4 regions of the Pseudomonas sp. SJZ078 genome follow, and region 1 is predicted to be linked to each of the others. Evidence: predicted binding sites of a transcription regulator. Region 1 holds the regulator's gene; each other region holds the start of a gene.
The links. Region 1 encodes sigma-54, which starts transcription at its own class of promoters, with help from an activator protein. Its sites were predicted from a motif close to ANTGGCATNNANNTTGCTNT; they were not measured.

Region 1 (2,203 bases):
GTCGCCAGGAACTGGAAAGCCTGTTGCAGGAATTTCACATCAGCCACATCCGCGACAACCTGGGCATGAGCTTGTCCGGCGGCGAACGGCGCCGGGTGGAAATTGCCCGCGCCCTGGCCACTGCACCGAAATTCATCCTGCTCGACGAACCATTCGCCGGCGTGGACCCGATTTCGGTGGGCGACATCAAACAGATCATCCACCATCTCAAGGCCAAGGGGATCGGCGTGCTGATCACCGACCACAACGTACGCGAGACGCTGGACATCTGCGAAACCGCCTATATCGTCAATGACGGTCAATTGATCGCTGAAGGTGACTCCGCCACCATCCTGGCCAACGAACTGGTCAAGGAAGTGTATCTGGGCCATGAGTTCCGCCTGTAAGCGCGAAGTGCCTGGCAAGCTGTCCCGGCGCCGTCGATTCAACCCGGCAGCGCCTCGGGACGCTCTCAGTGAATCCCCTATCATCGGGAAACTAATTGAGAGCTACCCCTAGGCAAACACCTCGGTTTCAGGCATATAATTTGCTTAAGGTTTGGCGCTTCGGCGCCCTTGTAGTGGATGGCGCATGTGCGCCGGCGAATAAGGTGTTAAGCCCCTGCCATGAAACCATCGCTAGTCTTGAGAATGGGCCAGCAGCTGACGATGACACCGCAGCTGCAACAGGCCATCCGCCTGCTCCAATTGTCGACCCTGGACCTTCAACAGGAAATCCAGGAGGCCCTGGAATCCAATCCGATGCTCGAACGCCAGGAAGAAGGCGACGACTTCGACAACACCGATCCACTGGCCGACAACGTCGAGCAGAAACCCAATACCGAGATTCAGGAAACCTCCTACCAGGAAGAAGCCGCCCCGACGGTGGATAACCTCGAGGATGGCGAATGGAACGAACGCATCCCCAACGACCTGCCCGTGGACACGGCCTGGGAAGACGTCTACCAGACCAGTGCCAGCAGCCTGCCGAGCAGCGACGATGACGAGTGGGACTTCACCACGCGTACCTCTGCCGGTGAAAGCCTGCAAAGCCACCTCCTGTGGCAACTGAACCTGGCACCGATGTCCGATACCGATCGCCTGATCGCCGTGACACTCATCGACTGCATCAACAACCAGGGCTACCTGGACGAAACCCTCGAGGAAATCCTCGAAGCCTTCGATCCGGAGCTGGACATCGAGCTGGACGAGATCGAAGCCGTCCTGCACCGTATCCAACAGTTCGAGCCGGCCGGCATCGGCGCCCGCAACCTGGGTGAGTGCCTGCTGCTGCAACTGCGCCAGCTGCCAGCCAAGACACCGTGGCTGGCCGAAGCCAAGCGACTGGTCACCGACTATATCGACCTGCTCGGCGGCCGCGACTATAGCCAGCTGATGCGCCGTATGAAGCTCAAGGAAGATGAACTGCGCCAGGTGATCGAACTGGTCCAGAGCCTCAACCCGCGCCCTGGCTCACAGATCGAGGCCACCGAACCCGAGTACGTGGTTCCGGACGTGATCGTGCGCAAGCACAACGATCGCTGGCTGGTGGAACTGAACCAGGAATCGGTCCCCAAGCTACGGGTCAACGCCCAATATGCGGGCTTTGTAAGACGCGCCGACACCAGCGCCGACAACACCTTCATGCGCAACCAGTTGCAGGAAGCGCGCTGGTTCATCAAGAGCCTGCAGAGTCGCAACGAAACCCTGATGAAGGTCGCCACCCAGATCGTCGAGCATCAACGGGGCTTCCTGGACTATGGCGACGAAGCGATGAAACCGTTGGTCCTGCATGACATTGCCGAGGCGGTGGGCATGCACGAGTCGACAATCTCCCGGGTGACCACGCAGAAATTCATGCATACCCCACGGGGTATCTACGAATTGAAATATTTTTTCTCCAGCCACGTCAGCACCTCCGAAGGCGGCGAATGCTCTTCCACGGCCATCCGCGCGATCATCAAGAAACTGGTGGCCGCGGAAAATCAGAAAAAGCCGTTGAGTGACAGCAAGATCGCTGGTTTACTGGAGGCACAAGGCATTCAGGTGGCCCGCCGTACCGTCGCCAAGTATCGTGAATCCCTCGGGATCGCGCCTTCGAGTGAACGCAAGCGGTTGATGTAACAAGGCCACGCCACAGCGTTCCAGTGGCAGGCATTTCTGCCTGCCGCTTTATGCACTGGCAACGAAGGAGAAGCTGTATGCAAGTCAACATCAGTGGACAC
Region 2 (2,203 bases), on a different contig from region 1:
ATCGATCAGGATCACGTCCGGACGCACTGTTTCGACGCGTTCCGGCAGGTCGATGGTCAGGCCGGACTCGTCAATGACGTCGAACCCGGCTTCCACCAGGGCGGCCTTGAGGCGGCCGACTTTTTTCGCGGTGTCGTTGATCAGCAGGATACGCAGCATGGTCGGGCTCCTGTCAGCGGCTGGCGAGAAGGGGAGCCGCATCGCTCAAGGCGTGCAGTTTGAAACTGCGGGCATACCCGGCCGGATCCGAGCCGTCCCACAGGGTGCCGTCGATCAACTGGCTGCTGCGCATGGCCTGGAAGGTGGTTGAGATGCCCAGCGCCGCGCACGCCTGGCGATACAGCTCGAGTTGCTGGACCTCCTGCGCCACGGTCAGGTAGTCCGGGTCTTCTCGCAACAGGCCCCAGCGCCGGAATTGGGTCATGAACCACATGCCGTCGGACAGGTAGGGCACGTTCACCTCGCCGTTGCCATGGAAGCGCATGGCGTGGGGATCCTGCCAGCTGTTGCCCAGGCCATCGGCATAGGTACCCAGCAGGCGGGGTTCGATGCAGTCCAGCGGCGCGTCGAGATATTCGGGGGCGCTCAGCAGTTGTGCGGTGCTGCGACGGTTCTCGGTGCTCTGTTCGATGAAACGGCTGGCCTCGAGGATCGCCATCACCAACGCTCGCGCCGTATTGGGGTACTGCTCGACGAACGCGCGGGTACAGCCCAGGACTTTTTCCGGGTGATCGGGCCAGATGGTCTGGGTCGTCGCCAGGGTGAAGCCGAGGTTCTGTTTCACCGCGCTGGCGCACCAGGGTTCGCCGACACATAGCCCGTCGATACGCCCGGCCTGCAAGTGCGCAATCATCTGCGGTGGCGGTACCACCACGCTGTCGACATCCGACAAGGGGTGGATGCCTTGTGCGGCGAGCCAGTAATAAAGCCACATCGCGTGGGTGCCGGTAGGGAATGTCTGGGCAAAAGTCAGTTTCGAGCGAGTTTGGTGCACATGGCGCTCCAGTGCCTCAGGACTGGTCACGCCCATTGCCTGCAAACCGTGGGAGAGATTGATGCTCTGGCCGTTCTGGTTCAGCCCCATCAGCACCGCCATGTCGGTCGGCGCGACACCGCCGATGCCCAGGTGCACGGCGTAGATCAGGCCGTACAGGCTATGGGCTGCATCGATTTCACCGCTGACCAGCTTGTCCCGCAGGTTGGCCCAGGAGGTCTGGCGCTTGAGGTTCAAGGTCAGGCCGTAGGGTTGGGCGAAGCCCTGGGTGGCTGCCACCACGATCGGGGCGCAATCACTCAAGGCCATGAAACCCAGGTCGATCGCGCTCTTTTCCGGGGCGTCGCTGCCATTGACCCAAGCCAGGGGGTGGGCTGGAATTTCATTCATCGGGGCATCACCTTCCACATAAAAAAGCGCCGTACCCGGACGAATGCCAGAGCAAGGCCGGATGACGACGCCGTTGTCCTTCAAACAGTGTGGCACTCATTCCATCGTTGGCATGAGCGTCGATGACCAAAGGGGTGCAAGGCATATGCCATCGGCGCTGTTTTGTGCAGGCGCCTCGCTTGAACCGCCGTTGCGCGGCTATAATCGCCGCCTCATTTCGTCGCCCGAGTCAAAGCCGCCCATGTACACCCTGGCCCGTGAACTGCTGTTCAAACTCTCCCCGGAAACCTCCCACGATCTGTCCCTGGACCTGATCGGCGCGGGCGGACGTTTGGGCCTCAATGGTCTGTTGTGCAAGGCGCCGGCATCGTTGCCAGTGAATGTGATGGGCCTGCAATTCCCCAACCCGGTCGGGTTGGCGGCGGGCCTGGACAAGAACGGCGCGGCCATCGACGGCTTCGCGCAATTGGGGTTCGGCTTCGTGGAAATCGGCACCGTCACGCCACGGCCACAGCCGGGCAACCCCAAGCCACGGCTGTTTCGCCTGCCGCAAGCCGAGGCGATCATCAACCGTATGGGCTTCAACAACCTGGGAGTGGACAACCTGCTGGCCCGCGTGGCTGCCGCCAAATACGAAGGCGTGCTGGGCATCAATATCGGCAAGAACTTCGACACGCCGGTGGACCGTGCCGTCGACGATTACCTGATATGCCTGGACAAGGTCTACGCCCATGCCAGCTATGTCACCGTCAACGTCAGCTCCCCGAACACTCCGGGGCTGCGCAGCCTGCAGTTCGGTGACTCCCTCAAGCAACTACT
Region 3 (2,203 bases), on a different contig from region 1:
TCAGACGGCGAAGAAAGCCATTCTCGATTTCGGCCCCACGTATGAACGTCTTACCCAGGCTTTCTATGTCCCTACCTACATGATCAAGGGCGATGCGGGGCGCGGAATCAAGCCGATGACCCCCGATCTGAAAAGCGTCGCCGATCTCCCCAGGTATGCCGAGGTCTTCAGGCAGGCATCGGGGTCGGGCAAGCCGACCTGGCTGAACTGCATCAGCAGTTGGGCGTGCCGGGAAATCAATCTGATTAAAATGGCCACCTACGGGATCGATAAAACGTTCACGCCTGTGGAGCTCAAGTCCGAGTCGGCACTCAACGCCGCGATCATCTCCGCTTACGAGAAAGGGCAGCCCTTCATGACGTACTACTGGGATCCGAGCCCCCTGATGGGCGAGCTGGCCCTCACGCGTCTGGAAGAGCCCGCCTACAGCGAAGCTTGCTGGGAAGCGATCAAGCAAAGCCTCGCCCAATTCAAGGAAGGCGTTGGGAGCCGACAAGCCTGTGCCTATGCAGATATCCCGCTGAATAAATACACCTCAGCCAAGTTCGCTGAAGAGCATCCGGGCGTCCTTCCTTTCCTGAAGTCGATGTTCGTGGGAACCGACACCATCCGGACGCTGGCAACCCGAATGGTTTCCAACAAGGAGACTCCCGAGCAGACGGCGCGCTATTACTTGCGTAACCACACCGCCGATTGGAAAGGGTGGGTGCCTGAGGATGTGTTCAAGAAAGTCTCCGAGACACTGTAGCGAGACGTTATCCATCGCGTATCCCGCTTCGGTACGCCGGAGTTCAAACCCGTTGGCACGGGGCAGGTTGCGACGGAAAAAGGCATGCCGGGCGAATCGGCATGCCTTTTTTTGCGCCTGAGGTTTAGGCAATACGTGTTTGTGCCTGGGCAGTGAGTAAAAATTTCCCCCTTTCAGGGCATCCGCGCCCCGTTACCGGGCTTTGTGCACCTATTCGACTCGTTCCCGCGCCCTCCAGGGAAAGCTGAAATAAAACGTTTCAGCTATAGAGGCTGTTCTTGTCGCAAAAAAGACATCGAATTTCGCCTGGTCGTAATTTTCCGCCGTTTTCGCCAGCAGTTTCTTGCTGTTCCGTGCTTAGGCATAGCCTTTGCTACGCTTCCAGAGCTCAAGCCAATTAATTATGGGAGCGATTGATCACGCGGATTTAACCAAGGGGGCGCACGTCATCCAGACGCAAAGGCCACAGCAGAGACGGATGTCTATCGAGGTGCCAAGAGAAAACAGGGCTCATTAACACAAGGCAAGGCCGGACCATTGGAATGACGAAGTAATAAGAAATGCCGTGTAGAACGCGGCTGGGAGTTGGCTATGCCCCGAGCTTTTTTTGATGAAATGTATGACGCCAAGGGTGACTGCCGCCCGCATTACCAAGCCTTCGCCCGTTGGCTGGCGGACACGCCGGTCGAACTGCTCGATCAACGCCGACGCGAAGCCGACCTGCTGTTCCATCGAGCCGGAATCACCTTCACCCTGTATGGGGACGAGCAGGGCACCGAGCGGTTGATTCCCTTCGACATCATTCCCCGCAGCATCAAGGCCAGTGAGTGGCAGAAGGTCGAGCAGGGCTGCATCCAGCGGGTCCAGGCCCTGAACATGTTCCTGGCCGACATCTATCACCAACAGCACATCCTCAAGGAAGGCATCATCCCCGCCGAGCAAGTGCTGGCCAACGAGGGTTACCAGATTGCGATGCAGGGCCTGAACCTGCACCGGGGCATCTACGCCCATATCGCCGGTGTCGACCTGGTTCGCGACGGTGATGGCAGTTACTACGTGCTGGAAGACAATCTGCGCACGCCCAGCGGTGTCAGCTACATGCTCGAAGACCGCAAGATGATGATGCGGCTGTTCCCCGAGCTCTTCGCCGCTCAGCGGGTAGCCCCCATCGATCATTACCCGAACCTTTTGCTCGACACTCTCAAGCGTTCGAGCCCGCTGGAAAATCCCACCGCCGTGGTCCTGACTCCGGGCCGCTTCAACAGCGCCTACTTCGAACATGCGTTCCTGGCTCGGGAAATGGGCGTGGAACTGGTGGAGGGCGCCGACCTGTTCGTGCGCGACGACCATGTCTACATGCGCACGACCGCCGGTCCCAAACAGGTGGATGTGATCTACCGGCGTCTCGACGATGCCTATCTCGACCCGCTGTCGTTCAATCCCGAATCGATGCTG
Region 4 (2,203 bases), on a different contig from region 1:
CCTTGTCCAGCTCTTCCAGGGCTTCTTTCAGGCTGCCGCAAACCTGCGGGATTTCCTTGGCCTCTTCAGGCGGCAGGTCATACAGGTTCTTGTCGGCGGCATCGCCAGGGTGGATCTTGTTCTGGATACCGTCCAGACCGGCCATCATCAGTGCGGCGAAGGCCAGGTATGGGTTGGCAGCCGGATCCGGGAAGCGGGCTTCGATACGGCGGGCTTTAGGGCTGTTCACGTAAGGAATACGGATCGAGGCGGAACGGTTGCGAGCCGAGTAGGCCAGCATCACCGGCGCTTCGAAGCCTGGGACCAGACGCTTGTAGGAGTTGGTCGACGGGTTGGTGAAGCCGTTCAGGGCCTTACCGTGCTTGATGATACCGCCGATGAAGTACAGGGCGGTGTCCGACAGGCCGGCATAGCCTTCGCCTGCGAAAGTGTTCTTGCCGTCCTTGGAGATCGACATGTGAACGTGCATGCCCGAACCGTTGTCGCCGTACAGGGGCTTCGGCATGAAGGTCGCGGTGCGGCCATAGGCATCGGCAACGTTGTGCACGACATACTTCAGGGTCTGCACTTCGTCAGCCTTCTTGACCAGCGTGTTGAACTTCACGCCGATTTCGTTCTGGCCGGCAGTCGCCACTTCGTGGTGGTGAACTTCCACGGTCTGGCCCATTTCTTCCAGTGCGTTGCACATGGAGGTACGGATCTCGTGGTCGAAGTCGAACGGTGGTACTGGGAAGTAGCCGCCTTTCACGCCTGGACGGTGGCCCTTGTTACCACCTTCCACGTCCTGGTCGGACATCCACGAACCTTGTTCGGAGAAGATCTTGAACATGGAGCCGGAGATGTCGGACTTGAACTTGACCGAATCGAAGATGAAGAATTCAGGCTCAGGACCGAAGAAAGCGGTGTCACCGATGCCGGTGGACTTCAGGTATTCCTCGGCGCGGTGGGCGATGGCGCGTGGGTCGCGGTCATAGCCTTGCATGGTGGATGGTTCGATGATGTCGCAGACCAGGATCAGGGTCGGCTCTTCGGTGAACGGATCCAGGACGGCGGTTTCGTCGTCCGGCATCAGGATCATGTCGGATGCTTCGATGCCTTTCCAGCCAGAGATGGAGGAACCGTCGAACATCTTGCCGATTTCGAAGAAATCGTCATCCAGGGCATCACGGGCCGGCATGGTTACGTGATGTTGAGTGCCTTTGGTGTCAGTGAAGCGCAGATCAATCCACTTGACGTCATGATCTTTGATGAGTTGAACCGACTTCGACATATGTCCTCCGGGTGGCTTCGGGCGGGGTAATGGTTTGCCCGTAGATATGAGTGATGCCGGCGCGAATACTCTGCCATGGCAACCTGCCTCACAAGGGAGCAAATTGCATGCCAGTGCCCCAGCTTGGGTTTTTTGCACCAAACCCACGCCTTTTGAAGGCTTGAACGGTAGATTGTCAGACAGTCGCGCACTGTAATGTAGCGTATTGGCCGGCGTGAGACCTGTTTTGGTGCACTGAAAACCAGGCACACATTAATTGGTCAAACCTTGAGCAATTTCCGCTATAATCCGCGCCCCCCTTTTTTCGGCTGGCCGTTCGCGCGCTGTTTTCATGAAACTAATCGTAAAAGTCTTCCCCGAAATCACCATCAAGAGCCGCCCGGTCCGGACGCGTTTCATCCGGCAGTTGGCCAAGAACATCCGTGCCGTGCTCCGTGATCTGGACCCGGTCGTGGTGGTGAATGGCGTGTGGGACAATCTCGAGCTGGAAACCCGCGTCAGCGAACCCAGGATTCTGAAGGAGATGACCGAGCGGCTGACCTGTATGCCGGGCATCGCGCATTTCCTGCAGGTGGATGAATATCCGCTGGGGGATTTCGACGACATCGTCGCTAAGTGCAAGCTGCATTATGGCGATGCGTTGGCCGGCAAGATTTTCTCGGTACGTTGCAAGCGTGCGGGCAAGCATCCGTTCAGTTCGATGGACGTGGACCGCTACGTCGGCAGCCAACTGCGCCGGCAGTGTGGCGCCGCTGGTATTTCGTTGAAAAACCCGCAGGTCGAAGTGCGCATCGAAATTCGCGACCAACGGTTGTTCGTCATCCACAGCCAGCACAACGGCATCGGCGGGTATCCGCTGGGGGCCCTGGAGCAGACACTGGTGCTGATGTCTGGCGGCTTCGACTCCACGGTCGCGGCCTACCAGATCATGCG

Region 2: FBY02_RS05375 (CmpA/NrtA family ABC transporter substrate-binding protein) is a predicted target of sigma-54. The motif match lies at 1,518-1,537, and genes of this name have one in related genera.
Region 3: FBY02_RS00125 (circularly permuted type 2 ATP-grasp protein) is a predicted target of sigma-54. The motif match lies at 1,106-1,125, and genes of this name have one in related genera.
Region 4: glnA (glutamate--ammonia ligase) is a predicted target of sigma-54. The motif match lies at 1,366-1,385, and genes of this name have one in related genera.

What each region holds. Positions count from the first base shown of each region.
Region 1 is NZ_VIUG01000002.1:69,274-71,476, reverse strand. Features, by position in the region: gene lptB (LPS export ABC transporter ATP-binding protein) at 1-386, shown strand, start outside; gene FBY02_RS02160 (RNA polymerase factor sigma-54) at 606-2,102, shown strand; gene hpf (ribosome hibernation-promoting factor, HPF/YfiA family) at 2,180-2,203, shown strand, end outside.
Region 2 is NZ_VIUG01000003.1:348,247-350,449, reverse strand. Features, by position in the region: gene FBY02_RS05380 (ANTAR domain-containing response regulator) at 1-159, opposite strand, end outside; gene FBY02_RS05375 (CmpA/NrtA family ABC transporter substrate-binding protein) at 173-1,384, opposite strand; gene FBY02_RS05370 (quinone-dependent dihydroorotate dehydrogenase) at 1,626-2,203, shown strand, end outside.
Region 3 is NZ_VIUG01000001.1:29,371-31,573, forward strand. Features, by position in the region: gene FBY02_RS00120 (glycine betaine ABC transporter substrate-binding protein) at 1-748, shown strand, start outside; gene FBY02_RS00125 (circularly permuted type 2 ATP-grasp protein) at 1,340-2,203, shown strand, end outside.
Region 4 is NZ_VIUG01000015.1:61,256-63,458, forward strand. Features, by position in the region: gene glnA (glutamate--ammonia ligase) at 1-1,270, opposite strand, end outside; gene thiI (tRNA uracil 4-sulfurtransferase ThiI) at 1,602-2,203, shown strand, end outside.